Linked DNA regions of Aquabacterium sp. OR-4. The main gene of each other region encodes a partner of the protein of the gene in region 2 in a complex. Links are inferred from orthologs where the notes say so. Each region holds a gene or a part of one and is shown on either strand. Other genes may lie near its edges. The genes, in order: tsaB and tsaD.

Region 1 (14,976 bases), 1.7 Mb from region 2 along the record:
GCCACGGTGATGCTGGCCCAGGCCTGCGCGCCGGTGCTGCGGGTGAACGCGGTGTCGCCCGGTGTCACGCTGCTGTCGGGGCCGATGACGCAGGCCGAATTTGCCGCCGCCCACCGCATGACGCCGCTGGCGCGCTCGTCCACCCCCGACGACGTTGCCCGCGCGGTGCGCTACCTGCTCGAAGCCCCGGCCACCACCGGCCACAACCTGCTGGTCGATGGTGGCCAGCACCTGTGGGGCCAGCCGCGCGACGTGCTGTTTCTCGCGCAACAACAACAAGCCGCATCCTCTTCCTGAAGGCCCGAACCCCATGCAAAGCCTGCTCAGCAACCCCAGCCTGATGGGCTGCCGGCGCCTCTTTCTGCGCGATTACGAGGTGTGGATCAACATCGGCGTGCACGACTTCGAAAAGAAGGGCGAGCAGCGCGTGGTGATCAATGTCGACCTGTACGTGCCGCTGGCCCAGAGCACGCCGCACAACGACCGCCTGGACGAGGTGGTGGACTACGACTTCATCCGCCGCACCATCGCCGCGCGCGTGTCGCAGGGCCACATCCACCTGCAGGAAACCCTGGCCGACGACGTGCTGCGCGCGATGCTGGCCCACCCCAAGGTGCGCGCCGCCCGCGTGGCCACCGAGAAGCCCGACGTGTACCCCGACTGCGACGCCGTGGGTTGCGAGGTGTTCGGCATGAAGGAGGCCGCGTGATGAACGACATGACCCAGCCCGACGCGCTGGCCGCCGCGGCCCACGACACCCAGAAGGCCAAGAAGCAGGCCTTCGAGATGAACAAGCTGAGCAAGCGCCTGCACCGCCAGGTGGGCGAGGCCGTCACCGACTTCAACATGATCGAGGACGGCGACAAGATCATGGTCTGCCTGTCGGGCGGCAAGGACAGCTACGCCCTGCTCGACATCCTGATGAACCTGCAGCAGCGCGCGCCGGTGAAGTTTGAGCTGGTGGCCGTCAACCTCGACCAGAAGCAGCCGGGCTTTCCGGCGCACATCCTGCCGGAGTACCTGGCCCGGGTGGGCGTGCCCTTCCACATCGAGAACCAGGACACCTACAGCATCGTCAAGAAGCACATCCCCGAGGGGCAGACGATGTGCAGCCTGTGCTCGCGGCTGCGCCGCGGCATCCTGTACCGGGTGGCCGGCGAGCTGGGAGCCACCAAGATCGCGCTGGGCCACCACCGCGACGACATGGTGGTCACGATGATGATGAACATGTTCTTCGGCGGCCGCCTGAAGGGCATGCCGCCCAAGCTGGTCAGCGACGACGGCCGCCACACCGTGATCCGCCCGCTGGCCTACGTGGCCGAGACCGATCTCGAGACCTGGGCCCGGCACCGCCAGTACCCGATCATTCCGTGCAGCCTGTGCGGCAGCCAGGAGAACCTGCAGCGCGTCACCATCAAGGCCCAGCTGCGCGAGTGGGAGAAGCAGTACCCCGGACGCAGCGACAACATGCTGCGCGCCATGGGCCACATCACCCCCTCGCACATGATGGACCGGAACCTTTACCCGTTCGCGTCGATCAAGCCCACAGGCACACCCGATCCGAGCGGCGACAAAGCCTTCGATCATGACGACGATCCGGCGGATGATGGCGCCGATTGCGCTACACCCAAGGCGCAGACCATCCGCTTCGTGCGCGACTGAGGGCCGCCGCCCATGCCGGGCGGCCGGTCGGCGCGGCGGCCACCCAAGGAGTTCACGATGCAACGACGACACCTGATCTCGGCCGCCACGCTGGCGCCCCTGGCCCTGCTGCTGGGCGGCTGCGCCACGCTGTCGCAGCTGGGCGTGGAGGTGAGCAGCTTTGGCGACTGGCCGGCCGCGCGCGATGCCGGCCACCGCGGCAGCTATGCCTTCGAGCGCCTGCCCTCGCAGCAGCAGGCGCCGCAGGCCGCGCTGCAGCAGCAGCTGGAAACCGCCGCGGCCGCCGCGCTGGCCCGCCTGGGCTTCACGCCCGTGGCGGCCGGTGGCCAGCCCGACCTGGTGGTGCAGCTCGGGGCCCGCGTGAGCCGCACCGACCGCTCGCCCTGGGACGACCCGCTGTGGTGGCACGGCGGCTTCGGCCCCTGGCGCGTGAACCCCTGGCGCGGCCCGTTCTGGGCCCCCTCGCCGCGCTTTGACAACCCGCGCTACGACCACGAGGTGGCCTTGCTGATCCGCGAACGCGGCACCGGCAAGCCGCTGTACGAGGCCCGCGCCAGCCACGAAGGCTGGCGCAGCGATGTCGCCGGCGTGCTGGCGCCCCTGTTTGCGGCGGCGCTGATGGACTTTCCGGCCACCGGGCCCAACCCGCGCACCGTGCGCGTGCCGCTGACACCGGGCTGAGGCACCGCCGTAGCGGCAGCAGGCGGGGCCGGCGCCGGCGAGTGGGCGCGCGAGCAGGCGGGCGAATGAGCCGGCGAGCGGGCGCTCAGCGCCGCGGTGCCGCCAGGCTGCGCAGGTCGTCTTCCCAGCGCTTCAGGCGCTCCACCGCGCGCTGGCGCTGCGCCGGGCTGGTGCCGGCATGCAGCTCGGCGGTCAGCGCGCAATTGCTCTCGGTCAGGCGGCGCTGGTAGTCGGCATAGGCTGGCCGCGGCGACACGATCACCTCCTCGGCCAGCCGGCGCAGGCCGGCCTGCACGGTGGCCGCGTCGGCCTGCTCGGCCTGCCACTGGCGCAGTGCCCGCACCAGGCCCTGGGCGCGGGTGCGGCGCTCGGCCAGCCAGCGTTCGGGGTCGAAGGGCGAGGCCGCCAGGCCCGCATCCAGGCGCTGGCGCTGGGCCTCGTCCAGCGGGCCGTAGTAGGGCTCGAAGCGCTCGAGCGCGCGCTCCAGCCCCTGGCGGCGGCGCTCGGCCGGCGGCGGCCGCACGAACTCGCGGGTGGCGTCGTCCAGGGTTTCGGCCTGGTGGCGCTCGAGCTGGTTGATCTGGGCCGGCGTGAGCGTGCGCACCACCTCGGCGGCGGCCGGCAGCGCCTGCTCCAGCGCCACCCGGGCGCGCTGCTGCCAGCCGGCCAGCTGGGCGCACACCTGGGCCCCGCTCACCGGCCCGGCGGCCATCTTCTGCAGCCGCTGCAGCTCGTCGGCATAGGCCGGCAGCTGGGTGGCGCGGTGCCAGTCGAACCAGGCCTGCAGCGCGGCCTGCACCCGGGGGCGCTGCTCGGCGGTGAAGTCGATCTGCCGGTCCAGCCACCACCAGGCCAGCGTGGGCCCCTGGTTGTAGCCCAGCTGCACGGTGCTGCAGGACGTGAGCAGCGTCATGCACGCGGCCACCAGCGCCCACTGCAGCGCGCCGATAATCCGCGGCTTCACATTCCAAGGCAGACGGTACTTCATGGCACTCGATATCGTGATCATGGCGGCGGGCAAAGGCACCCGCATGAAATCCCGCCTGCCCAAGGTGCTGCACAGGCTGGCCGGCCGTGCGCTGCTGGCGCATGTGCTCGACAGCACGCAATCGCTGGCCGCCGAGCGCACGCTGGTGATCACCGGCCACGGCGCCGACGAGGTCGAGTCTGCCATTGCCGCGCGCGGCGTGCTGCCGGTGCGCCAGATGCCGCAGCTGGGCACCGGCCATGCCATCCAGCAGGTGGTGCCGCACCTGGGTGACGACGGCACCACGCTGATCCTCAACGGCGACGTGCCGCTGATCGCGCCCGAGACCGCGCGCGCGCTGGCCGAGGCCTGCGGCGGTGAGCGCCTGGCGCTGCTGACCATCGAGCTGCCCGACGCCACCGGCTATGGCCGCATCCTGCGCTCGGGCGATGCCGGCGGCGGCCGCGTGCTGGGCATCGTGGAGCACAAGGACGCCACGCCGCGCCAGCGCGAGATCCGCGAGGTCTACACCGGCATGATGGCCGCCCCCACCCGGCTGCTCAAGCAGTGGGTGATGGCGCTGCGCAACGACAACGCGCAAAAGGAGTTCTACCTGACCGACATCGTGGCCATGGCCGTGGCCGATGGCGTGCCGGTGGTGGCCAGCCACGCCCGCGACGAGACCGAGGTGCTGGGCGTCAACAGCCCGCTGCAGCTGGCCGACCTGGAGCGCCGCTTCCAGAAGCGCCAGGCCGAGGCGCTGCTGGACGCCGGCCTGCGCCTGGCCGACCCGGCGCGTTTCGATCTGCGCGGCAGCCTCGCCCATGGCCAGGATTGCGAGATCGACGTCGGCTGCGTGCTCGAGGGCCAGGTGCGGCTGGGCGACGACGTGAGGATCGGCGCGCACTGCGTGATCCGCGACGCCGAGATCGCCAGCGGCGCGGTGATCCACCCGTTCACCCACATCGAGGGCGCCAAGGTGGGTGCCGGCGCGCTGGTGGGCCCTTATGCGCGGCTGCGCCCCGGCGCCGAGCTGGCCGAGGAGGTGCACATCGGCAACTTCGTCGAGGTGAAGAACAGCACGCTGGCCCGCGGCGCCAAGGCCAACCACCTGGCCTACCTGGGCGACGCCACGGTGGGCGAGCGCGTGAACTACGGCGCCGGCAGCATCACCGCCAACTACGACGGCGCCAACAAGCACCGCACCGTGATCGGCGCCGATGTGCACGTGGGCAGCAACTGCGTCTTGATCGCCCCGGTGACCCTGGGCGCCGGCGGCACCATCGGCGGCGGCAGCACGGTGAGCAAGGACACGCCGGCCGGCCAGCTGACCGTGGCGCGCGCCAAGCAGCTCTCGCTGGCGGGCTGGACGCGGCCGGTGAAGGCGCCGAAAACGCCCAAGTAAGCGCTCAGGCCGGCGCTCAGACTGGCGCACGGGCCAACGATCAGGTCAGGGCCCTGGGCCCAGGCAAGCGCCGCAGCGCGCGGCGGTCAGCGCCAGCCCGGCCGCCAGGCACTGGCGCGGCAGGCCTCAGCGCCGCTGCGTGGCCAGCCAGGCGGTGGCCTCGGCCGGTGTCATCGGCGGCGCCACCCACGGGCCCTGCGCCTGCTGGCAGCCGGCCTCGAGCAGGGCCTGCCACTGCGCCCCATCGGCCACGCCGGGCGCGCACAGCGGCAGGCCCAGGCCGCGCGCCAGCGCCGCCGCCGCGCCCAGCACCGCGCCAGCGGCGGCATCAGCGGCCGGGGCCGCCGCCAGCTCGGCGTCCAGCAACAGGCCGGCCACGGCGCCGGCGGGCAGCTGCCGCAGCAGGCCCAGCGGCAGCGCGCCACGCCCCACCTCGGCCAGCCAGACGCTGACCCCCAGCGCGCGCAGGCGCTGCAGCAGCTCGGCCGCCGGGCGGGCATCGTCGACACACAGCGCGGCATCGAGCTCCAGCGCCAGGCCCGGCCCCGCGCGAGGCGGCAGCGCGGCCAGCGCGCGGGCCACGCTGTCGGCCAGGCCGGCGGCACGCGACACCAGGCCCGCCAGGTTCAGCGACAGCGGCACCGCCAGCGCCAGCTCGGCCCAGCCGGCCTGCAGGCGCAGGGCCTCGGCCAGCGCCCAGTCGAGCAGCGGCTGCAGCAGGCCGCTCTGCGCGGCGGCCGGGGCGAAGGCGGCCGCGCCCAGGCTGCCACGCTCGGGGTGGTGCCAGTGCAGCTCGGCCTGCAGGCCCAGCAGCCGGCCATCGGCCAGCGCGCGGCGCGGCTGCAGCCGCCAGCCGAACTCGCCCTGGCGCAGGCCCTGGGCAATGCGCGCCTCGAGCTGCAGCCCGGCCTCGATGGCCGCCGCCATGGCCGGCTCGAACAAGGTGACCACCGCGCGGCCGGCGGCCTTGCCGGCATACAGGGCCGCGTCGGCATGGCGCAGCAGCGCATCGGCGCTGTCGCCATCGGCCGGGTGCAGCGCCACGCCGATGGTGGGCGTCACGGCCATCGGGCGGCCGCCCCAGTTCACCGGCTCGGCAATGGCCGCGTGCACGCGCAGCGCCGCCGCACGCGCCGCCGCGGCGCCGGCCAGGCCGGGCAGCAGGATCACGAACTCGTCGCCACCAAAGCGCCCGGCCTCGGCCCCCGGCGCCACGGCCGCCAGCACGGCGCGCAGGCGTTCGGCCACGGTGCGCAGCAGCGCATCACCGGCCAGATGGCCCAGCGCGTCGTTGATGCGCTTGAAATGGTCGAGGTCGACAAACAGCAGCGCCAGCACCATGCCGGGTGCGGCCGGCTGCTCGATGGCCGCCTGCAGCGCCGCCATGAAGGCCGCGCGGTTGCGCAGGCCGGTGAGCGAGTCGTGCTCGGCCAGGTGCTGCATGCGCACGCGGGCAGCCTGGCGGTCGCGGATGTCGCGCACCACCACCATGCGCAGCGGCTGGCCGTCGTGCTGGATGGCGCGGGCGATGATCTCCACCGGCAGCGTGCTGCCGTCGGCATGCAGGCAGGCGGCCTCGTAGGGCAGCTCGCTCAGGCGTGCCATGCCCTCGCGCACCCGCGCGGCATGCGCCGGGGCGATGAAATCCATCACCCGCTGGCCGATCAGCGTCTCGCGCGCGCGCCCCAGCAGCGCGGCCATCGGCTCGTTGAGGTCGGTCACCACGCCGTCGCGGTGAAAGGCGATGCCTTCCAGGCTGGCGCCCAGAAACTTGCGCAGCCGCTCCTCGCTCTCGCGCAGCGCACGCTCGATGTCGACAAAGCGCGTGACATCGCTGACCAGCACCAGCGCGCCCTGCACCTGGCCGGCCCGCGCCTGGCCGGGCGCGCCGATGTGCGGGATCAGGTGGACCTCCACCCAGCGCCGCGGCCCGCCGCCGACCGGCTCGACGCAGCGGGTGTAGGTGACCGTGCGGCGATGCGCCAGCATGCGCTGCACCTCGGCCTGCGCCAGGCCCAGGCCGGCATCGCCCACCACCTGGCCCAGGCTGCGGCCGACGATGCTGCGGGTGTCCAGGCCGTAGAAGGCGGCATAGGCCTGGTTGGCATAGCGACACAGGCTCTGGCGGCCACCGAAGTACGCCACCATCACCGGCAGCAGATCGCCCAGCTGGCGTTGCGTGCGGTGCTGCGCCTGCTCGTCGGCCAGCGCCTGCCACAGCGCCGGCAGCGTGGCCACCACGCCCAGGTGGCAGCCGGCCTCGGGCTGCCAGGCCAGCTGCAGGCTCAGCGTGCCGTCGGCAGCCTGCGGGCTGGCAGCGGCCGCCGCCCCTGCCGCCAGCGGCAGCCGCAGCAGCGTGCTGCAGCCCGGGCGCAGCGCCTGCTGCAAGGGCCGCAGCGCGGCGGGCGCCAGCGCGGCCCACCAGCCTTCTTGCAGCAGGGCCTCGCGCGGGTGGCCCAGGCATTCGGCCAGCGCTGCATTGAGCGCCAGCGCACGGCCCTGGGCATCGAGCGCCAGCGCGGGCAGCGGGCTGTCGGGCCAGCCCAGATCGGGCGCCGGCACCGGCAGCGCGCGCGCTGGCGGCTCGCGGCCCTGCATGGGCACGGTGTCACGCTGCAATCTCGGCCTCCCCCGCCGCGGCCGTCAGGGCCGGGTCGGCGCGCATGATATCGACCGCCTGCGCCCGGCAACACCCTCTGTCGCGGGCCTGCCACCCGGGATTTTTCGGGTGGTCAGTCAGCGGTCTGCAGACAGCTGGCGGCCAGGCACAGATCGTCCCAGGCGCGCGCCTTGTCGGCCGGCTGGCGCAGCAGATAGGCCGGGTGGTAAGTCACCACCAGGGGCCGGCCCTGCCACTGGTGCACGCTGCCGCGCAGGCGCCCGATCGGCGCGTCGCTGCCCAGCAGCGACTGCACCGCAAACCGGCCCATGGCCAGGATCACGCGCGGCTGCACCAGGGCCACCTGCCGCTCGAGATAGCCCTGGCACTGCGCCAGTTCGTCGGGCTGCGGATTGCGGTTGTGCGGCGGGCGGCACTTGAGCGTATTGGCGATGAACACCTGACGCGCCGGATCGGCCGCGCCGCGGCCGAGGCCCAGCGCGGCCAGCATGCGGTCGAGCAGCTGGCCGGCGGCGCCGACGAAGGGCTCGCCCTCGCGGTCTTCCTGCTCGCCGGGGGCCTCGCCCACGACCATCAGGTGCGCCTGCTCGTGGCCCACGCCGAACACCGTGTTGCGCCGGCTGCCGGCCAGGCTGCAGGCCTGGCAGCCGGCCACCGCGGCGCGCAGGGCCGGCCAATCCATGCCGGCGATGGCGCCCGCGGGCTGTGGCGCGGCAGGCTGGCGTGGCGGCGCCGCCGCGAGAGGCCGCGCGGGCGCCAGCGGGCGCGGGGCACCATCCGATGCCGGTGCCGATGCCGCTGGAATGGCCGGTGCCACGGCAGGCGCCGCGGCAGGCGAACCCGCCAAGGCAACGGCCGCCGCCGCAGCCGGCGTGTCGGCCAGCACCGCGCTGGCCGCCGCAGGCGCGGCCGCCGCGGCATCGGCCTCGGTGGGCGGCAGCCACAGGCGCAGGCCCAGGCTGCGCAGCATGGCCTGCTGGCGTTCATCCCAGCGCATGGTCACCTCCGTGCTGGGCCCAGGGTCCGGTCGGCGGCAGACCGGTGGCCGCGTGCTGCGGCAGGCCCAGGCGCATCACCAGCGCGTCTTCGCGCCCGCGCTCGGCCGGGTAATAGCCTCGGCGCAGGCCGACCTCGGCAAAGCCGCAGGCCGCGTACAGCGCGCGGGCCGGCGCATTGCTTTGCCGCACCTCCAGCCACAAGGCCTCGTCGGCGCGGGCGCGGCATTGCGCCAGCAGGCGCGCCAGCAGCGCGCGGGCATGGCCGCGCCGCTGCCAGGCCGGGGCCACGGTGATGTTCAGCAGATGGGTTTCGCCGACACCACGCATGGCCACCATGTAGCCGATCAGCTGCCCGGGCGGCGCCAGGCGCAGCTCGGTGTCGTAGCCGGCGGCCAGCGAGTCGATGAAGTTGCCGCGTGTCCAGGGGTGGCTGTAGGCGCCCGCCTCCACCGCCATCACCGGGTCGAGGTCGGTCACCTGCATGGCGCGGTGCACGGCCTGCACCTCGCCCTGGGCGCGCTGCGGGCCGGCCATCACGGCGCCCCGGCGGCGGCGGCGCGCTGGCGCAGGCGCTCGTCGGTGGTCAATGCCACCTTGTCGCGCAGGTACAGCGGCAAGGCCTGGTCGGCGTTGATCTGGGCGCCACGCGCCCAGGCCGCGCCGGCCAGGCGCAGCAGCGCACCGGCCCGGCCGCCAGCCCCCTGTGCGGCCGGCTGAGCCTGCGCGGGATGCTCGGCCGGCTCGATGCAGCGCACACCCTGCACCGGCAGGCGTGCACCGAACAGCCGCGGCGCGTTGCCGGCCACGCGCTGCGGCTGGGCCCGGGCCCAGCGCTCGGCCAGCGCGGCCTGGGTGTACAGCGCCGGGGCCTGCCGGGTGTGCCAGCCCTCGGCGGCGTCGAAGTGGTACTCGGCGGCGTAGACCTCGTCCATGCGCGCATCCACCGCCACCCACCAGGCGCCGGTGCCGTCATCGGGCTGGCCTGCGCTGGCCTGCTCGGCGCGCGCCGACTCGGCCACGATCAGCAGGCTGTCGACCGGCAGCAGCGGCCGGTCGGCGCCGAAGCCCAGGCCCTGGGCCACCGCGCAGGCGGTGCGCAGGCCGGTGAAGGCACCGGGGCCGACGCCGAAGGCGATCGCGTCGAGCCCGGCCAGCGAGGTGCCGGCCTGGCGCAGCAGATCCATCACCACCGGCACCAGCCGCGCCGAGGCCTGGGCGCCGCCAGCCTCATGCTGCAGCCAGCGGCCTTGCGGCGTGCACAGGCCGACGGCCAGGCATTCGGTGGCCGTGTCCAGCGCCAGCAGGCATGCCGCGGCCGCGCCGGGCGCACGGGCTGGCGGGCGGACTGGCAGGCTGGCGGGCGGGCGTTCGGTCATGGCGGCGCGGCAGTGTAGCCGCGGGGCGGCGGGCGCCGCAGCCGGGCGCCCGGGCGCTGCCGCGGGGCGGCGCGGGCGCCGCTCAGAACGGGTTGTTGAGCGCGCGCGACTGCGCCTGGCTGCCGATCAGGCTGTGCGCCTGCGGGCCCAGGTGGATGCTGTCGGCCCACAGGTGGCTGGTGCTCGAGGCGCCGCTGACCAGCGTGCTGAGCGTGCACTGGGTGGCCACGGTGACCTGGGCGGCATCGCAGGCCGCCACGTCGGGCGAGGCCGGCGAGGCCAGGTAGCCGGAGGGCAGCTTGTAGACCGCGGCCACCACGTCATCGACCAGCACCAGGCCGTAGTTGCGGCCGTCGTAGGCGGTGGCGTCGATGTTGGTGCGCAACTCGGCGTTGAAGTCGTAGGTCAGCTGCGACAGCAGGGCCTTGGCATTCGGGCGCGAAAGCTGCTCGCTCACGGCATAGGGCGACAGGCCCAGGTCGGGCATCGTGAAGATCAGCGCGCGCGCGCCGGTCTTGAGGATGTCGTTGTTGACGCGCTCGGCCGCGGCCTTGCCGCGGCGCTTGGCCTCGGCGCGCGCACCGGCCTCGCCCATCAGGCCGCCCTTGACCTGGGCATACACCGCCAGCACGTCGTGCACGCCGATCATCATGGTGACCATGTCGCGCCGGCTCAGGCCGCCGCTGACTTCGGCCACCTGCTGGCGCAGGCCGGCCGCGGGGTCTTCCACGGTGGCGTTTTCCTTGGCCAGGATGAAGGCCTTGACCGTGGCATCGGTCGGATTGCATTCCTTGAACACGAAGCCGTACAGGCTGGCCACCGACTGCGCAAAGGTCGGCAGCGACAGGCACTTGCCGGTGCTGGTGGAACTGCGGTCGTTGATCGAGTACTTGTGGCCGTCGTGCTTGCCGCCGGTATCGGTGGCGTCGGCGATCATGCTGCTCTCGTCACCCAGCACCACCAGGCGGTCGGGCTTGAACGACTCCACCTGCGAGGTGCCGCCACCGCAGCCAGCCACCAGGGCCGCGGCCACGGCCAGCGCACCGGCGCCCCGCACACGGGTCAGCCAGTGCGGCAGGCGGCGGGTCAAATCACGCGAGAGACTCATCGACATTCCAGTTCAGCTTCATCAGGCAACGGCGCCAGGCTGGCGGCCGTCATGGCCTGGGTCGGCAGCGGCGCGCCGCAGGCGGTCGCGCACGCCTTCCCAGGCCGGCAGATCGGGCGGTTGCTCGATCCAGATCTCGCGCACCGCAGGCACATCCAGCGCCCGCAGCACCGCAAACAGTTCATGGGCCACGGCGGCCGGGTCGGCGGGCATCGGCCGCCAAAGTCCGGACGCAGCCATGGCCTGGGGCCCGGCCACAGGCTGGCGGGAATATACCGCCACGCCCTCGGGCGCCTGCGGGCCGCAGGTGTCGGCCGTGCAAAGCGCGGCGGCCAGCGCCCGGCTCAGTGCCTCGGGCGCAAACAGCCGCACCCGCGCCGCCGGCGCGTAGTGCGAGGCCAGCGTGCCCGAGGCCCGCGGTGCGTCGGCATCGGGGGCCTGCAGCGGCTGGCCCAGCGCGGCCTCGAGGGCCTCGCGCGGCAGCGCGCCGGGGCGCAGCAGCACCGGGTGGCCGCGGCTCACATCGACGATGGCCGATTCGATGCCGACATCGCAATCGCCACCGTCCAGCACCAGCAGCTCGGGCCCGAACTCGCTGGCCACATGCGCCGCGCAGGTCGGGCTGACCCGGCCGAACCGGTTGGCGCTGGGCGCCGAGACGCCGGGCACGCCGCGCGCCGCGGCGGCCCGCAGCAGCGCCTGGGCCACCGGGTGCGAGGGGCAGCGCAGGCCGATGCTGGCCTGCCCGCCCGCCGAGGCCGCGGCCACGCCGTCGCGGCGCGGCACGATCACGGTCACCGGCCCGGGCCAGAAGGCCGCCATCAGGCGCCGGGCCGCGGGCGGCAGCGCATCGGCAGCGAAAAACGCCGCGGCGGCGGCGTCGGCCACGTGCACGATCAGCGGATGGTCGGCCGGCCGGCCCTTGGCGGCAAAGATGCGCGCCACGGCGGCATCGTCGTCGGCGCGTGCGCCCAGGCCGTACACCGTCTCGGTGGGCAGGCCCACCAGCGCCCCGGCGGCCAGGCGCTCGGCGGCGGCGGCCAGGGCCGCGGGATCGTCGCCGCGCAGGATGCTCATCGCCGGAGGTTTGATGGAGACGTGGCGCGGCGCCGCGCGCTCAGAACGCCGGCAGGCCCAGCAGCGCCGCGGCCTGCGAGGCCACCGTGCGGGCCATGGCGGCGGTGTCGGCCGTGACGGTGAGGTGGCCCATCTTGCGGCCCGGGCGGGCGCTGGCCTTGCCGTACAGGTGCAGGTGCACGCCGGGCAGTGCCAGCACCTGGGCCCACGGCGGTGTGGCTTCGGCCGCATCGGCGCCCTGCGGAAACCACAGGTCGCCCAGCAGGTTGAGCATCACCGCCGGCGAATGCTGGCGCGGCGCCACCAGCGGCAGGCCGGTGAGCGTGCGCACCTGCAGCTCGAACTGGCTCACGTCGCTGCCGTCCACCGACCAATGGCCCGAGTTGTGCGGACGCGGCGCCATCTCGTTGGCCACCAGCGAGACCCAGGTGCCGTCGGGGCCTGGCAGCGGGTCTTTCAGCACGAAGAACTCGACGCACAGCACGCCCACATAGCCCAGCGCCCGGGCCAGCGCGGCGGCGCAGTCGCTGGCCTGCTGCTGCAGCGCCGGCGCGACATCGGGTGCCGGCACCTGGGTCACGGCCAGGATGCCGTCGCGGTGCAGGTTCTGCTGCACCGGCAGCTGCACCACGTCGTCAAAGGCATTGCGCGCCACCACCACGCTGAGCTCCAGTGCCAGCGGCAGCATGGCCTCGAGCACGCAGGGCACCTGCCGCAGCTGGGCCCAGGCGGCGGCCAGCGCGGCGCGGTCGGCCACGCGCACCTGGCCCTTGCCGTCGTAGCCCAGGCGGGCGGTCTTCAGGATGCCGGGCAGCAGGCTGTCGGGCACGGCGGCCAGTTCGGCCTCGGTCTCGATGCGGGCATGCGGCGCGCACGGCACGCCGGCGCGGCGGAACAGCGCCTTTTCTTCGGCGCGGTCCTGGCAGATGGCCACGGCCTCGGCCGCCGGCGCCACCGGCCGGTGCGCACCCAGCGTCACCAGCGCGGCGGCGGGCACGTTCTCGAACTCGGTGGTGATCGCGGCGCTGCGCTGCATCAGCTGCGCCAGGCCCTGCTCGTCGAGGTAGCCGGTGTCGATGTGGTAGTGGGCCACCAGGCCGGCCGGCGAGGCCGGATCGGCATCGAGCACGGCGGTGAAATAGCCCATCGCCTGCGCCGCCTGCACGAACATGCGGCCCAGCTGGCCGCCGCCCATCACGCCCAGCGTGGCGCCCGGAAGAATCGTCTTGCCGCTCATTTGAGTTCTGCCGTCATGGCCTGGGCAGCGGCCGTCTGCGCCGCGCGGAAGGCCTCGAGCCGGCCGCGCAGCGCGGCATCGCCGGTGGCCAGCATGGCCACCGCAAACAGGGCCGCGTTCGCCGCGCCCGCCGCGCCGATGGCGAAGGTGGCCACCGGAATGCCCTTGGGCATCTGCACGATGGAGTGCAGCGAATCCACCCCCGACAGCGCCCGGCTCTGCACCGGCACGCCCAGCACCGGCACGGTGGTCTTGGCCGCCAGCATGCCCGGCAAGTGGGCCGCGCCACCGGCGCCGGCGATGATGGCGCGCAGCCCGCGACCGGCAGCGGCCTCGGCGTAGGCAAACATCTCGTCGGGCATGCGGTGGGCCGAGACCACGCGGCATTCATGCGGCACGCCGAAGTCGGCGAGAATCCGGGCCGCCTCGCGCATCGTCTCCCAGTCGCTGGACGATCCCATCAGCACGCCGATCACGGCGCTGGGGTTGTGGTGCTCAACTGACAAGGGGTTCTCCGCAAGCGACGGCAAAACATTGAATTGTAGGCGGCCGCCCGCATCTGCCCGTGCCACGCGACTGTCAAAACCCCTGCAGGCCCAGCCCACCATGAGCGACATCACGATCCAGAATTTCGAAACCGAGCTGATCCAGGCCTCGATGCAGCAGCCGGTGCTGCTCGACATCTGGGCGCCCTGGTGCCAGCCCTGCCGCACGCTGGGGCCCATCCTCGAGAAGCTGGAAACCGCCTACGAGGGCCGCTTCACGCTGGCCAAGCTCAACAGCGACGACCAGCCCGAGATCGCCAGCCAGCTGAGCCAGGCCTTCGGCGTGCGCTCGATCCCGTTTTGCGTGCTGTTTGCCAATGGCCAGCCGGTGGACGGCTTTGTAGGCGCGCTGCCCGAGGCGCAGATCCGCGAGTTTCTCGACCGCCATGTGCCCAGCGCCGACGAGGTCGAGGCCGAGGTCGAGACCGCCGAGGCCGAAGCCCTGGAGGCCGAGGGCGACCTGCCGGCCGCGCTGGCCAAGCTGCAGCAGGCCGTGGCGGCGGACCCGGCCAACGACAGCGCGCGCTTCGACTACGTGAAGCTGCTGATCGAGACAGGCGATCTGGTGCTGGCGCGCCAGGCCTTCGAGCCGGTGGTCTCGAAGCTGCAGTTCGAGCCGCGCCTGGCCGCCCTGGGCCTGTGGCTGAGCGCCTGCGAGAAGGCGCCCGTGGCGCGCAGCCCGCAGGCCCTGGCCGCGGCCATCGAGGCCAACCGCCGCGACTTCGACGCCCGCTACGAGCTGGCCCAGCTGCTGATGGCGGTGGGCCGCTTCACCGACGCGATGGACGCGCTGCTCGAGATCATCATGCGCGACAAGGCCTGGCACGACGAGCTGGCGCGCAAGACCTATGTGGCCATCCTCGAGCTGATGACCAAGCCGGTGCCCAAGGCCGCGCCGGGGCAGGACGCCGCCAAGGCCAAGGGCACGCTCGAGCTCACCGGCAAGGCGGCGGTGACGCCGTCCGACCCGGTGATCGACCAGTACCGTCGCAAGCTCAGCATGGCGCTGTTCTGAACGCCATGCGCCCGTGCGCCCGGCCGGGTGCCGGGCGCCGCCGCAGCGCCCCTCGCATCGGGCGTCACCGCGCGCACCTAAAATGGGCGGTTTGCCCGCATCCCAAGGCGTTGCCTCCAGGCAGCGCACGACCTGACCTTCAGTAGGAACCTCTCACATGTTCATTTCCAACGCATTCGCCCAGACCGCCCCGGCCGCCGGTGTTGGTGACGGCGGCACCATGCAGCTGGTCATCATGGTCGGCATGTTCGCCGTGCTGTACTTCGTGATGATCCGCCCGCAGAT
Region 2 (14,916 bases):
GGCGCGCCTGCCCGCAGTGGTGAACCGCCCGCGACAGCGCGCCGCGCCTGCACCCGGCAACAGCGGCCGGTGCGTGCAAACCAGGGGCCGGATGAAGCCCTGGCCTGCCTAGAAATCCGATGGTGCCGTCGGCGAGACTCGAACTCGCACAGCTTTCGCCACTACCCCCTCAAGATAGCGTGTCTACCAATTTCACCACGACGGCATCGTGGGGCCCGTTGCCCCGCTTGACCGTTCAGCTTGCGTGAGGAATTGCTCGCTGAACAGCCGCAGATTCTATATCGAAGATTGCTGGCTTCTTGGGGTTTGCGCGAATGCTTGATGACAAACAGTCGCAAGGCATAGCCCGGGCACCTGCGGCGCCGGCCCTGCCTGGCCCATCACTTGGCCGGAATGCCACCCACGGCCGAGGCCGCAGCGGCCGGCACGGCCGAGGCTGCGGCCGCCGCACTGGCGGCCGGCGCCGCACGGTCGAGCACGCTGGTGCCGCTGCTCACACGGCCGGCCGAGACGCTGTTGGACAGAAGGGCCAGCAGCAGCGTGCAGATGAAAAACACCGTCGCGCACACCGCCGTGCTGCGCGACAGGAAGTTGGCACTGCCGGTGGCACCGAACAGGCTGCCCGAGGCGCCGCTGCCGAACGAGGCGCCCATGTCGGCGCCCTTGCCGTGCTGCACCAGCACCAGGCCGATCATGGCCAGTGCCGCCACGAGTTGCAGCACCTGCACCAGGTTGATCCAGATAGTCATGTTCTTGGTTCTCCAAAGGTCTCGCCCGGGCGTCCTGGCGCCTCGGGCCACAAGCGCTTGAGCGCGTCAGCCGGCGGCGCGGCAGATGGCCACGAAATCCGCCGACTTGAGGCTGGCACCACCGATCAGGCCACCGTCGATGTCGGGCTGGGCCATCAGCGTGGCGGCGTTGTCGGGCTTCATGCTGCCGCCGTAGAGGATCTTCATGGCGTCGGCCTGCGGCGTGGCGGCACGCAGTTGCGCGCGCAGCAGCGCGTGCACGGCCTGCGCCTGCTCGGGCGTGGCCACCTTGCCGGTGCCGATGGCCCACACCGGCTCGTAGGCCACCACCATCTCGCCAACGCAGTGCGCCAGCGTGTGGATCACGGCCGAGAGCTGGCGCTTGACCACCAGCTCGGTCTCGCCGGCCTCGCGCTGCGCCAGGGTCTCGCCCACGCAGACGATGGGCGTGATGCCGCGGCCCAGCGCGGCCTTGGCCTTGTCGGCCACCAGCTGATCGGTCTCGGCGTGGTACTGGCGGCGCTCGCTGTGGCCCACGATGGCATAGCGGCAGCCGAACTCGGCCAGCATGGCCGCCGACACCTCGCCGGTGTAGGCGCCCTGCTCGTGCGCGGAGCAGTCTTGCGCGCCCCAGCGCACATCGCTGCCGGCCAGCGCCACGGCGGTTTCCGACAGGTACGGGAACGGCACGCACACCGCCAGATCGCAGCCGAAAGGCCGCGCCGCGGAAATGCCGGCCAGCAGCTCGGCATTGGCCGAATGGCTGCCGTGCATCTTCCAGTTGCCGGCCACGAGTTTGCGTCGCATGGTCATGTACTCCTTCAGACGGTCCAGTCGAGCACGATCTTGCCGACGTGCCTGCTGGACTCCATCAATGCATGGGCGGCCGCTGCCTGGGCCGCCGGGAACACGGTGTGGATCACCGGCCTGACCTGGCCGGACTCGATCAGCGGCCACACCCTGGCGCGCAGGGCCGCCGCGATGGCGCCCTTGAACGCCACCGGACGCGGCCGCAGCGTGCTGCCGGTGATGGTCAGCCGCCGGCGCAGCAGGTCGCCGGCATTGAAGCCGCTCTGGACGCCGCCCTGCACCGCAATGATCACGATGCGGCCGTCGTCGGCCAGACAGGCCACCTCACGCGCCACGTAGTCGCCGGCCACCATGTCGAGCACCACGTCGGCACCCCGGCCAGCGGTGGCGGCCTTGACCTCGGCCACGAAGTCCTGGGTCTTGTAGTTGATGCCGACATCGGCACCCAGGGCCACGCAGGCCGCCACCTTGTCGTCACTGCCGGCGGTGACCAGCACCTTCGCGCCGAAGGCCTTGGCCAGCGCGATCGCCGTGACGCCGATGCCCGACGAACCGCCCTGCACCAGCAGCGTCTCGCCGGCCTGCAGGCCGCCACGGTCGAACACGTTGGACCAGACGGTGAAGAAGGTCTCCGGCAGCGCCGCCGCCTCGATGTCGCTCAGGCCGGCCGGCACCGGCAGGCACTGGGCGATCGGGGCGGTGCAGCGCTGGGCATAACCGCCGCCAGCCACCAGGGCACAGATGCGGTCGCCCAGGCGCCAGCCGGCAGCCGCCAGCTCGGCCGCATCACCCCCGACGATGGTGCCGGCGATCTCCAGACCCGGCAGATCCGACGCGCCGGGCGGGGGCGCATAGGCGCCCTTGCGCTGCAGCACGTCGGGCCGGTTGATGCCCGAGGCCGTGACCTGCACCAGCAGCTCACCCGCCGCCGGCACCGGATCGGGCCGGGTGGTCTCGACCAGCACGTCGGGCGCACCAAAGCCCCGGATCTCGATCGCGCGCATGGTCTGGGCTCCTGCGTCAAGGGGTCAGCAAGTCGGGTGGCGGCGCAGCGGGCTCAGGGCTGCTGCGAGTGCGGGTCGCGGCCCTGGCCGTCGGCCGGTGCGCCTTCGCCGCCGGCGGCGTTGTCGCCGGCCTCGCGCGGTGCCTGCTCGGCACGCTCGGGGCGGTCACCACGGTCGCTGCGCTCGCGGCGCGGGCCACGGTCGCCACGGTCGCCACGCGGGCCACGGTCGTTGCGGTCACCGAACTCGCGGCGCGGGCGCTCGAAGCGCTCTTCCTCGTAGCCCTCGGGCTTCTCGAGCAGGGCCTTCAGGCTCAGCTTGATGCGGCCCTTCTCGTCGGTCTCGAGCACCTTGACCTTCACGACCTGGCCTTCCTTGAGGAAGTCTTCCACGCGCTCGACGCGCTGGTGGGCGATCTGGCTGATGTGCAGCAGGCCGTCCTTGCCGGGCAGGATGTTGATCAGCGCGCCGAAGTCCAGGATCTTGGTGACCGGGCCTTCGTAGATGGCGCCCACCTCGGCCTCGGCCGTGATGTCCTCGATGCGCTTCTTGGCGATCGCGGCCTTGTCGGCGTCGGTGCTGGCGATGGTGATGGTGCCGTCTTCGCCGATGTCGATCTGGGTGCCGGTCTCTTCGGTCAGCGCACGGATGGTGGCGCCGCCCTTGCCGATCACGTCACGGATCTTCTCGGGGTTGATCTTCATCGTGTACAGGCGCGGCGCGAACTGGCTCACGTCGGCCTTGGCCTCGCCCATGGCTTCCTGCATCTTGCCCAGGATGTGCATGCGCGCTTCCTTGGCCTGGGCCAGCGCCACCTGCATGATCTCCTTGGTGATGCCCTGGATCTTGATGTCCATCTGCAGGGCGGTCACGCCGGCGGTGGTGCCAGCCACCTTGAAGTCCATGTCGCCGAGGTGATCCTCATCGCCCAGGATGTCGGTCAGCACCGCGAAGCGGTTGCCTTCCTTGATCAGGCCCATGGCGATGCCGGCCACGTGGGCCTTCATCGGCACGCCGGCGTCCATCAGCGCCAGACAGCCACCGCACACCGAGGCCATGCTGGAAGAACCGTTGGACTCGGTGATCTCGGAGACCACGCGCACCGTGTACGGGAACTCGTCCTTGGGCGGCAGCAGCGGCACCAGGGCGCGCTTGGCCAGACGGCCGTGGCCGATCTCGCGGCGCTTGGGGCTGCCCACGCGGCCGGTTTCGCCGGTGGCGAACGGGGGCATGTTGTAGTGGAACAGGAAGCGGTCCTGGTACTCACCGGCCAGCGCGTCGATCTTCTGCGCGTCCTGCTCGGTGCCCAGCGTGGCGATCACCAGGGCCTGGGTCTCGCCTCGGGTGAACAGCGCCGAGCCGTGGGTGCGCGGCAGCACGCTGTTGCGGATCTCGATCGGGCGCACGGTGCGCGTGTCGCGGCCGTCGATGCGCGGCTCGCCGGCCAGGATCTGGCCGCGCACGATGCGCGCCTCGATCTCGAACAGCAGGCCTTCGACGGCCACGCTGTCAAAGGCCTGGCCATCGGCCTTGAGGGCGGCCAGGGTCTCGCTGGTGGCTTCGCGGCAGGCCTGGGTGCGGGCCTGCTTGCTGCGGATCTGGTAGGCGGCGCGCAGCTTGGGCTCGGCCAGCTCGGTGACCTTGGCGATGAAGGCTTCGTCCTTGGCCGGGGCCGTCCATTGCCACTCGGGCTTGCCGGCGTCGCGCACCAGCGCGTTGATCGCGCTGATGGCGATCTTGCCCATGTCGTGGCCGAAGACCACGCCACCCAGCATGATTTCTTCAGACAGCTGGTCGGCCTCGGATTCCACCATCAGCACGGCGGCTTCGGTGCCGGCCACGATCAGGTCGAGCTTGCTGTCGGCCAACTGGGCACGGCCCGGGTTGAGCACGTATTCGCCGTTGATGTAGCCCACGCGCGCGGCGCCGATGGGGCCGTTGAACGGGATGCCCGACACCGACAGTGCGGCGCTGCTGGCGATCAGGGCGGCGATGTCGGCCTGCACCTCGGGGTTCAGGCTCAGCACGTGCACCACGACCTGCACTTCATTGAAGAAACCTTCGGGGAACAGCGGACGGATCGGGCGGTCGATCAGGCGGCTGGTCAGGGTCTCGAGCTCGCTCGGGCGGCCTTCACGCTTGAAGAAGCTGCCGGGGATGCGGCCCGCGGCGTAGGTCTTCTCGATGTAGTCGACGGTCAGCGGAAAGAAGTCCTGGCCCGGCTTGGCTTCCTTGCGTGCCACCACGGTGGCCAGCACCACGGTGCCGTCGATGTCGACGATGACGGCGCCGCCCGACTGGCGCGCCACTTCGCCGGTTTCCATCGTGACCTGATGCGGGCCCCATTGGAAGGTCTTGGTGACTTTGTTGAACATGCTCATGTGTGCGTCTCCGGTGAGAACTGGCGCGCTTGCGGTGGCGCCGATGGGAACCGGGAGTTCGTGCTGCCGTTCACGCGTCTGGCGGGATGCCATTCCAGTGATGCCCCGATCGCGAATCGCTGCGGAGGACGCCGTTGGAATGACACAGCACTGCCGATACGGCACGTGGCGGCGGGGTCTCGGACTCCAAATGACGAAGAGCCTGTGCTGGGCGACAGTGCACCAGACAGGCTCTCGTGTTCATTGTGCGCTTACTTGCGCAGGCCGAGCTTCTGGATCAGCGCGGTGTAGCGCTCGGGGGCCTTGCCCTTCAGGTAGTCGAGCAGCTTGCGGCGGCGGCTCACCATCTTCAGCAGACCACGGCGGCCGTGGTGATCCTTCAGATGGGTCTTGAAGTGGGGCGTCAGGTCGTTGATGCGGGCGGTCAGCAGGGCCACCTGCACCTCGGGGCTGCCGGTGTCGGCGGTGCCACGGGCATTGGCCTGGACGATTTCTGCGCGGTCGAGTTTGGCCACGGTCATGTGCGTTTCCTTCGTTGTCATGGAAACCGCCGGGCCGGCGCTGCGGGACGGCAAGCCCCGTATTGCGCCAGGCGGTTTCCGAGTGCCCTTGAAGCGCCCGGCTCTTGCGTGATCCGTGGCGTGCTTCGCAGGCGTTTTAACTTGCGGTCACAGGTGAAACCGACCCGTGCCGTGCCTTTGCTCCACCCAACCGAGGCTAGGCGAAACCCGCAGAGTATAGCGCAGCACGCAGGCGCGCCACGCCGTCGTCGATGCGGGCCAGGTCACGCGACGCGAAGCACCAGCGCAGCCAGCCCTCGCCCTCGGGGCCGAAGGCGCTGCCGGGCGCCAGGCCCAGGCCGTGCTCGGCCACCAGGTGCTTGGCAAAGGCCAGCGAGTCGCCGGCGCCGGGCGGCCTGAACCAGGCGTACATGCCGCCCAGCGGCAGCGCCGAGCTCACGCCCGGCAAGGCGGCCAGCGCCGGGCACAGGCGGTCGCGCCCGGCCTTCAGCCGCGCCACCAGCGGCGGCACGAACTGCCCGGCGATGGCCATGGCCGCCAGCCCGGCGCGCTGCACGAACACCGGCGCGCAGGAGCTGTTGAACTCGAGCAGCTTGCCCATCGCCTCGAGCCCGCCGCGCGGCAGCACCAGCCAGCCCAGACGCCAGCCGGTCATCAGGAAGGCCTTCGAGAAACTGCCCACCACCACCAGGCGGTCATCGGGCGTGGCCAGGTCCAGAAAGCTGGGCGCCGCCTGGCCCGGCCCGAACCAGATGCGGTCGTAGACCTCGTCGGCCACGATCCAGGTGCCGGTGCGGCGGCAATGCTCGAGCAGGGTCTGCTGCTCGGCGCGGGTCAAGGTCCAGCCGGTGGGGTTGTTGGGCGCGTTGAGCAGCAGCACCCGGGTGGCCGGCGTCACCGCCGCCAGCAGGCGCTGCAGGTCGAGCTGCCAGGCGCCCTGCGCATCGGGCGCCAGCGGCACGCGCGTCACCCGCGCTCCCAGGATGGCGGGCTGGGCCGGCAGATTGGGCCACACCGGCGTGACCACCACCACCTCGTCGCCATCGCCCACCAGCAGCTGCATCGCCAGCATCAGCGCATTGACACCCGACGAGGTGACGGCGATGCGCTCAGGCCCCGGGTCGCCATGCAGGCCGGCCACATAGACCCGCAGGGCCTCGCGCAGCTCGGCCAGGCCCAGGTTGTGGCTGTAGAAGGTTTCGCCGCGGGCGATCGACTCGCTGGCCGCCTGGCGGATCTCGGGCGGCGTGACCTCGTCGGATTCGCCGAACCAGAAGGCCAGCACATCGCTGCGGTGCAGCCCGGCATTGGCCACTTCGCGGATGCGGCTGCCCGGCAGGCCGGCGATGGTGGGGCGCAGGTCGATCATGCGGGGCTTACTCCGGCCGGGTCATGCGGCAAGTGTGGGGCAGTTCCATGGCGCGGGCATCGAAGCGGCGCACGGTGCGAAAGCCGTAGCCCGAGCCTTCGACATCGTGCTTCACACCCGGCGCGCCGGCCTTGTCCATCATGCTCACCACCAGCGGCTGCTGGAACTGGTGATCGGCCGCACGCATGCTGCCGCTGTGCACGCCGCCCAGCGTGGCGCCGTCGTAGGCCAGGCCTTCCAGCGCGCGGGCCACGGCCGTGGGGTCGGCGCTGCGGGCCTTCTCGATGGCCTGCACCAGCAGCTCCACCAGGGTCTGCATGCGGGCATGCAGGTAGTCGTCGCGCGGATCGGGAAAGCGCTTGTGGAAGGCCGACACCAGGGCCTCGCTGGGCGCGTCGCCCAGGTTCGGGTGCCATTCGGCCACCGCCAGCACGGCGCCCACGCCGGCATCGCCCAGCGCCGCCGGCGCGCCCAGCGCATTGGCATAGAAGGTGTAGTACTTGAGCGGCACGCCCAGCTCGCGCGTGGCCTTGACCAGCAGCGTGAGGTCGTTGCCCCAGTTGCCGGTGATCACCGCCTGCGCACCACTGGCGCGGATCTTGGTGGCGTAGGGCATGAAGTCCTTCACCCGCCCCATCGGGTGCAGCTCGTCGCCGACGATCTCGATGTCGGGCCGGCGCGCGGTGATGGCCGCCCTCGCCTGCCGGCCCAGCTGCTGGCCGAAGCTGTAGTCCTGCCCGATCAGGTAGACCTTCTTCAGCGCCTTGTCGTCCTGCAGCACGCTCATCAGCGCGGCCAGGCGCATGTCGGCATGGGCGTCGAAGCGGAAGTGCCAGAAGCTGCAGCGGTCGTTGGTGAGCGAGGGCTCCACGGCCGAGTAGTTCAGCAGCACGGCGCGGCGTTGCGGCTCGCGCTCGTTGTGCTTGTTCAGCGCCTCGACCAGCGCGCTGGCCACACCGGAGCTGTTGCCCTGCAGCACGAAGCCGATCTGGCGGTCGGTGGCGTTTTTCAGCAGCGACAGCGCCTCGTCGGCCTGGCCCTTGCTGTCCATGCGCACCAGCTCGAGCTTGCGCGCGCCCCCGGCGGCGGCCGGCAGCTTGACGCCGCCGCGGGCATTGACGCGTTCGGTGGCCCACAGCAGGTTGCGGAACACCGCCTCGCCGGCATTGGCGAAGGGGCCCGACAGGGCCTCGATCAAGGCCAGCCGCAGCGGCTCGGACGGGGGCGGCGCCGATGCACCGGCGGTCTGCGCCGCCACGGGCAGGACCCACGCAGCCCAGGCCGCCATCACACCCAGGGCCATGCGCCGACGGGCGCCACGAAAACATGCATTCATCTCAACAACACTCAGGGTCACAAAAAAAGGGGATGGCTCCGCTGCCGGGGCGCCGACGCACAGCGCATGCGGCCCGCGCGCTGCAGCGCCGCCTCAACCAGCCTGATCGAGCGGCCAGCGCGGCTTGACGTCAAAGGCGTAGTCGCAGCTGGCCTGGGCGCAACCGGCCTGCAGTCGCATGGCGGCGGCCAGCGCGATCATGGCGCCGTTGTCGGTGCACAGTGACAGCTCGGGGTAGTGCACGCGCAGGCCGCGGCGCGGCGCTGCCGCGTTCAACTGCTCGCGCAAGGCACTGTTGGCGCCCACGCCGCCCGACACCACCAGGCGCTTCAGGCCGGTGTGCTTGAGCGCCGCCAGCGATTTCTTGACCAGCACCTCGACGATGGCCGCCTGGGTGGATGCGGCCAGATCGGCCCGCAGCGTCTCACCCAGGGGCTCGCCACCGGCCTGCAGCCTGCGGTGCTGGGTGAGCACGGCGGTCTTCAGGCCGGCAAACGAAAAATCGAGGTTGCCGCTGTGCAGCAGCGGCCGCGGCAGGGCGTAGGCCGCCGGATTGCCGCTGAGCGCCAGCCGCGACAGCGCCGGCCCGCCCGGATACCCCAGGCCCAGCAGCTTGGCGCTCTTGTCGAAGGCCTCGCCGGCGGCGTCGTCGATGGTCTCGCCCAGCAGTTCGTAGCGGCCCACGCCTTCCACCCGCATCAGCTGGGTGTGACCGCCCGAGACCAGCAGCGCGACGAACGGAAACTCGGGCGCATCGGCCGACAGAAACGGCGACAGCAGATGCCCCTCGAGGTGGTGCACGCCCAGCGTCGGCTTGCCCAGCGCCGCGGCCAGTGCGCAGGCCACGCCAGCCCCCACCAGCAGGGCGCCGGCCAGGCCCGGACCGCGGGTGAAGGCCACCACGTCCACCTCGGCCAGCGTGGCACCGGCCTCGGCCAGCACCTGGCGGGCCAGCGGCAGCACGCGGCGGATGTGGTCGCGCGAGGCCAGCTCGGGCACCACGCCGCCGTAGGCCTCGTGCATCTGCACCTGGCTGTGCAGCGCATGCGCGCGCAGCACCGGCAGCCGTGCCGCGCTGCCGTCCGGCTGGGCACCCGCGCTGACCAGGGCCACGCCGGTCTCGTCGCAGGAGGATTCGATGCCCAGCACATTCATGGGGCGCGAGTGTAGGGGCTGCCGCTGGCGCACCACCCCGCGCTGCGCCAGCGTGCACGGCTTGCACCTTGCTGGCGCCCGCACCACCGCGCCAGCGCCAAAATTTCAGGCGCGAATATTGCTAACACTGCCACAGCGGCTGCTTTGATGCACCGCTTCGGCGCTCTGCCAACGAGGGCAGCACGCCGCGCGACGCGCCCGCCGGGCCCGCTTGTGGGGGCCGGTCGGTTGTCATGCCGCCTGGGGCGCGTTCCAACTCCTTCGCTTCGAAGCATCGGCGCCCGAGCTGACCCCGGGGCCAGGCTCCACACCCATGTCCAACTTCAAGACCTTCGTGCGCGCCGGGCACTGGCCTACGCTGGCTGCCTCGTTCCTGTACTTCGACTTCTGCTTCGCCATCTGGGTGCTCAACGGCGCCATGGCGCCGTTCATCAGCGACAGCTTCGGCCTGTCGCCGGCGCAAAAGGGCTTCATGATCTCGGTGCCCATCCTGGCCGGGGCCTTGATGCGCTTTCCGCTGGGCGTGCTGGCGCAGTACATCGGCCGCAAGAACGCGGCGATGGTGGAGATGGGCCTGATCGTGGCGGCGCTGGTCTTCGGCTACCTGTTCGTCAACAGCTACGACAACGTGCTGGCCATGGGCGTGCTGCTGGGCATTGCCGGCGCCAGCTTCGGCGTGGCGTTGAGCCTGGGTTCGGGCTGGTATCCGCCGCAGTACAAGGGCTTGGCGATGGGCATCGCCGGGGCCGGCAACTCGGGCACGGTGCTGGCCGTGCTGTTTGCGCCCCCGCTGGCCCAGGCCTACGGCTGGCAGACGGTGTACGGCCTGGCCGCCATGACCATGGTGTTGCCGATGGCGGTGATGTGGCTGGTGGCCAAGGAGCCGCCCGATGTCGAGCACCAGAGCTTTCGCGAGCATGTCGGCTGCCTGTTCGAGAAGGACGGCTGGGCCTTCAGCCTGATCTATGTGGTCACCTTCGGCGGCTTCATCGGGCTGGCCAGCTTTCTGCCGACCTATTTCTACGACCAGTTCAAGGTCACCAAGATCGAGGCGGGGCAGCTGACGATGCTGGCCACGCTGATGGGCTCGGCCGTGCGCGTGGTGGGCGGCTGGATCGCCGACCGCGTGGGTGGCATCCACACCCTCAGCGGCGTGCTGGTGGTGGTGGCGGCTGCGCTGGCGGCCTGCGGCTTTGCCGGGCAGTCGCTGGTGGTCACCACCTTGCTGTTCATGCTGTGCTTTGCCGCCCTGGGGGCCGGCAACGGTGCGCTGTTCCAGTTGGTGCCCCTGCGCTGGCCGCTGACCACCGCGGTGGCCGGCTCGATGATCGGCGAGATCGGCGCTCTCGGTGGCGGCTTCCTGCCCAACGCGATGGGCCTGGCCAAGCAGCACACCGGCAGCTACCTGGGCGGCTTCCTGTCGTTCACGGTGCTGGCGCTGGTCATGCTGGCGATGCTGCGCGTGGTACAGATCCGCTGGACACGCACCTGGGCCGAAAAAGGCGGCCGTGCCCGCCCAGCCTCTGCGCAGCAAGACGCCGTGCGCGCGCCGGTCAGCCGCACCGCTGGCGCCCGGCGTTGAGCCCGGCTGCCGCGTTGGCGCCCGGCTCAGCGCGGCAGGAACAGCAACCAGAACACCAGCAGCAGGTTGAACAGCAGCGAGACCACCAGCCCGGCCTTCCACAGCGCGTCGCGGTTGCGGCGCGCCAGCGGAGTGGCGCGCAGCGCCGGCAAGGGCCTCGCCGCGCCGCGCTCGAGGGCCAGCAGCAGCTCTTCAGAGGTTTCAAAGCGCTCGCGCGGCTCGCGTGCGATGGCGCGCATGACCACCCGCTCCAGCCACACCGGCAGATCGGGGCGCAGGCGGGTGGGTGCCACCGGGTCGCGGCGATAACGGGCCAGCTGGTAGGGCTCGATCTCGCCGTACGGCAGGCTGCCGGTGAGCCACTGGTACAGCGAGACGCCCAGCGCATACAGGTCGCTGCGCGCGTCGGCCGGCGCCCCCTCCCATTGCTCGGGGTTCATGTACGAGGGCGTGCCGGCACGCAGCTCGCGCTGGCTGGCCGGCTCGCGGCCGCTGAGCGCCGCGCCCAGGTCGAGCAGACGCCAGCGCCCGTCTTCGGCCAGGTGCAGATTGCCCGGCTTGATGTCGCGGTGCACCACACCCGCGCGGTGCAGGCTGGCCAGGGCCTGCGTCAGCGCGATGGCGGCCGCCACCACATCGGCCACGGCCGGCACCGGCTGGGCCGCGGCCAGCTGCTCCATGGTGCGCCCGGCATGCCAGTCGAACACGACGTAGAAGCTGGCGGCACCCGGCCGGCGCGGATGCACGTGCACCAGGCCCGGCGCCCCGCCCTCGGTCAGGCGCTGGCCCAGCCAGGCCTCGTGCGCCAACATCGTGCGCTCTTCGGCATCGGCCGCCCGGCCCGGGTGCAGCAGCTTGATGGCCACCAGCCGGCCGTCGGCCGTGTCGCGTGCCTGGTAGATGCGGTGCACGCCGTTGTCGGCCACCCGGGCGGTGATCTGCAGACCGTCCAGCAGTTGGCCGACGCGCAGGCTGTCGGGCAGCGGCAGCCGGCGTGCATCGCCCAGCTCGTCCATCAGGTCGCGGGCATCCACGCCGGTGACCCGCAGCACCAGGGCCGTGGCGTTGTCGCGCCCGCCCTTGGCCAGCGCCGCCTCCACCAGGGCCAGCGCGGCCTGCTGCGCCGAGCCCCACACCGCCAGCCGTGCGATCTCGGGCGCATCGAGCACGCCGTGCACGCCGTCGCTGCTGAGCACGAAGCAGTCGCCCAGGCGGACATCGCCTTCCACGTAGTCCACCCGCACTGCGTCGTCCAGGCCCAGCGCGCGGGTCAGGCGGCTGTGCATGCCGGCGGCGTCAAAGGCATGGTCCTGCGTCAGCAGCGTGAGTTCGGGCGGCGCGCCGTCCTCAGCGGCCTTGGCAGCGGGCCGGCACAGCCAGGCCCGCGTATCGCCCACATGGGCCACGGTGAAGGTCTGGCCGCGCAAGGCCAGCGCGGTCAGCGTGGTCAGCGCGCTGCCGTCGCGGTGGCGCGCGCGGCGGCGGTTGTGGTCCACCAGCCAGGCGTTCTGCGCCGAGATCAGGCGGTCGAGGCTGACCGTCGTCTCCCAGGTGGCGGGCGTGGCGAAAAAGTCGTTCAGCAGCACGGCCACGGTGGCCTGCGCCGCCTCGCCGCCCAGCCCGCCGGTGGACACGCCATCGGCCACGGCCGCCAGCACGCCGCGCCCGGATTCGGCAGCGATGTGTGCCCCGGCACGGTCTTCGTTGTGCGTGCGCGGCCCGGTGCTGCTGGCCTGCCCGATTTCCAGTTCAAATGCCATGCTGACATTGTCCCTGCTCGACGACGACCCGGCGCCCGCGCGCGCACGGCCTGCACGATTGGCGTGCTTCTTGCACCTTGAACCTCATGGCTGACGTCCAGCAGGCACTGCGCATCGTGGTGGTCGCACCCGACAATCTGGTGCCCGATCCTTCAGACACCTCGGCGTGGCTGGAGGCCGAGCGTTCGCGCAGCCTGCGCATCGGGCTGCTGCAGGCCGGCTACAACATCGTGGCGGTGCTGCCGGCCGACATGTTTCTGCCCGACCAGCTCGCGCAGATCCAGCCCGATCTGGTGATCGTCGATGCGCAGAGCCAGGCCCGCGACACGCTCGAGCATGTGGTGCTGGCCACCCGCGACGACCGGCGGCCGATCGTGCTGTTCACCGACGACGAGGACACCAGCCATGTGCGCGATGCCATCGCCGCCGGTGTCACCGCCTACGTGGTGGCCGGCCTGGCCACGGCGCGCATCAAGCCGGTGCTGGATGTGGCGATGGCGCGCTTCCAGGTCGAGGAATCCCTGCGCCGCGAGCTGGCCAGTGCCAAGGCCCAGCTGCAGGAGCGCAAGGTGATCGAACGGGCCAAGGGCCTGCTGATGAGCCGCCAGGGCCTGGGCGAAGAAGAAGCCTACGCACGCCTGCGCCGTGCCGCCATGGACAAGAAGCTGCGCATCGCAGAACTCGCGCAGCGCATGCTCGACGCCGCCGACCTGCTCGGCTGAAGCGCCGCGCCGGCGAGCGCCGGCGCACCCGCCGCCGCGGCGGCTCACGCCCTCCCCTCCCCCCCTCCCGCCCCCTCGCCCGTCAGGCCGCGGCCCGGCCACGAAAACCGGGCCCCCTGCCCGGCCCCTGCTTGGCCACGCCCGGGCCACCGCCCGACGGCACCGCCGCGATGCACGCCGCGCCCGCGCGCCCGCCCGTCTGCCCGGGCTCTTTGCCCAAGCATGGTGCACCGCAGCACGACCTGCGCGCCCCCATGCCCCGGCACGAGGCGCCAGGGGCGCAGGATGGCCCTGCCAGGCCAGGCACGCGGCTTGCGTTGCATTGTTCGAGAAGGTCAATGGCGACTTTCGACAGGCCCAGGTTGCGCTCAATGCCGAGCGCGCCTGCCGCCAAGGACGATGGCGTCCCCACCCGCGCAGGCCGCAAGGCCACCAGCGCTCGGTGAGGACGCTTTTTTTTGCCCGAAATTCATCGCAACAAGCCTGCCCACATGACCACCCCGCCCAAGGAATCCAGCACCATGACCCGCCGCTCCGTCATCCAGGCCGCCGCCGCTGGCGCGGCCGGCATGATCCCCGGACTGCAAAGCGCCGTGTACGCCGCCGGCTCGGACAAGCCCGAGAAGGAAGAAGTGCGCATCGGCTTCATTCCGCTGACCGACTGCGCCAGCGTGGTGATGGCCAGCGTGCTGGGCTTCGACAAGAAGTACGGCATCAAGATCATCCCCACCAAGGAAGCCAGCTGGGCCGGCGTGCGCGACAAGCTGGTCAACGGCGAGCTCGACATGGCCCACGTGCTGTGGGGCCTGATCTACGGCGTGCAGATGGGCGTGTCGGGTCCGAAGAAGGACATGGCCATCCTGATGAACCTGAACCACAACGGCCAGGCCATCACGCTGAGCAAGAAGCTGGCGGACAAGGGCGCGGTCGACGGCGCCAGCCTGGCCAAGCTGATGGCCGCCGAGAAGCGCGAATACACCTTTGCGCAGACCTTCCCCACCGGCACCCACGCGATGTGGCTGTACTACTGGCTGGCCAGCGTGGGCGTGAACCCGATGAAGGACGCCAAGGTGATCACCGTGCCGCCGCCGCAGATGGTGGCCAACATGCGCGTGGGCAACATGGACGGTTACTGCGTGGGCGAGCCCTGGGGCCACCGCGCCATCATCGACGGCATCGGCATCACCGCCACCACCACGCAAGACATCTGGAAGGACCATCCCGAGAAGGCGCTGGGCACCACGGGCGACTTTGCCAAGAAGTACCCCAACACCTGCCGCGCAGTGATCATGGCCATCCTGGAGGCCAGCCGCTGGATCGACGCCGGCCTGCAGAACAAGATGAAGATGGCCGAGACGGTGGCCGACAAGGCCTATGTCAACACCAGCGTCGATGCGATCAACCAGCGCATCCTGGGCCGCTACCAGAACGGCCTGGGCAAGACCTGGGACGACCCCAACCACATGAAGTTCTTCAACGACGGCGTGGTGAACTTCCCCTACCTCAGCGACGGCATGTGGTTCCTCA

What was found.
Region 1: the proteins of tsaD (region 2) and tsaB are in contact, whole or in part, in a solved structure (PDB 4WQ4), measured with the Escherichia coli proteins. The link is inferred for Aquabacterium sp. OR-4 from one-to-one orthologs.

Annotation. Positions count from the first base shown.
Region 1 is NZ_JAOCQD020000002.1:1,717,460-1,732,435, forward strand. The notes cover bases 7,789-10,716. They hold tsaB (tRNA (adenosine(37)-N6)-threonylcarbamoyltransferase complex dimerization subunit type 1 TsaB), read right to left. Parts: upstream 9,710-10,716; coding sequence 8,867-9,709; downstream 7,789-8,866. Other genes in these bases: N4G63_RS19765 (uracil-DNA glycosylase), read right to left, coding at 7,789-8,332; rimI (ribosomal protein S18-alanine N-acetyltransferase), read right to left, coding at 8,319-8,867; N4G63_RS19780 (SGNH/GDSL hydrolase family protein), read right to left, coding at 9,792-10,716. Also shown: N4G63_RS19730 (SDR family oxidoreductase), read left to right, coding at 1-297; N4G63_RS19735 (dihydroneopterin aldolase), read left to right, coding at 311-709; tRNA 2-thiocytidine(32) synthetase TtcA, read left to right, coding at 718-1,662; N4G63_RS19745 (DUF4136 domain-containing protein), read left to right, coding at 1,720-2,343; N4G63_RS19750 (DUF6279 family lipoprotein), read right to left, coding at 2,429-3,331; bifunctional UDP-N-acetylglucosamine diphosphorylase/glucosamine-1-phosphate N-acetyltransferase GlmU, read left to right, coding at 3,330-4,715; N4G63_RS19760 (diguanylate cyclase domain-containing protein), read right to left, coding at 4,842-7,313; more of N4G63_RS19765, read right to left, coding at 7,448-7,788; more of N4G63_RS19780, read right to left, coding at 10,717-10,817; N4G63_RS19785 (L-threonylcarbamoyladenylate synthase), read right to left, coding at 10,839-11,894; N4G63_RS19790 (5-(carboxyamino)imidazole ribonucleotide synthase), read right to left, coding at 11,935-13,131; purE (5-(carboxyamino)imidazole ribonucleotide mutase), read right to left, coding at 13,128-13,592; N4G63_RS19800 (tetratricopeptide repeat protein), read left to right, coding at 13,738-14,691; preprotein translocase subunit YajC, read left to right, coding at 14,849-14,976. UniProt on the Escherichia coli protein: Required for the formation of a threonylcarbamoyl group on adenosine at position 37 (t(6)A37) in tRNAs that read codons beginning with adenine.
Region 2 is NZ_JAOCQD020000002.1:52,206-67,121, forward strand. Bases 7,295-10,162 are described here. They hold tsaD (tRNA (adenosine(37)-N6)-threonylcarbamoyltransferase complex transferase subunit TsaD), read right to left. Parts: upstream 9,326-10,162; coding sequence 8,264-9,325; downstream 7,295-8,263. Other genes in these bases: N4G63_RS12480 (branched-chain amino acid ABC transporter substrate-binding protein), read right to left, coding at 7,295-8,170; N4G63_RS12490 (MFS transporter), read left to right, coding at 9,639-10,162. In the rest of the region: preprotein translocase subunit SecG, read right to left, coding at 381-749; tpiA (triose-phosphate isomerase), read right to left, coding at 816-1,556; N4G63_RS12460 (NAD(P)H-quinone oxidoreductase), read right to left, coding at 1,571-2,563; pnp (polyribonucleotide nucleotidyltransferase), read right to left, coding at 2,617-4,944; rpsO (30S ribosomal protein S15), read right to left, coding at 5,196-5,465; N4G63_RS12475 (pyridoxal phosphate-dependent aminotransferase), read right to left, coding at 5,662-6,825; more of N4G63_RS12480, read right to left, coding at 6,842-7,294; more of N4G63_RS12490, read left to right, coding at 10,163-10,907; N4G63_RS12495 (bifunctional protein-serine/threonine kinase/phosphatase), read right to left, coding at 10,934-12,667; N4G63_RS12500 (ANTAR domain-containing response regulator), read left to right, coding at 12,754-13,389; N4G63_RS12505 (CmpA/NrtA family ABC transporter substrate-binding protein), read left to right, coding at 13,911-14,916.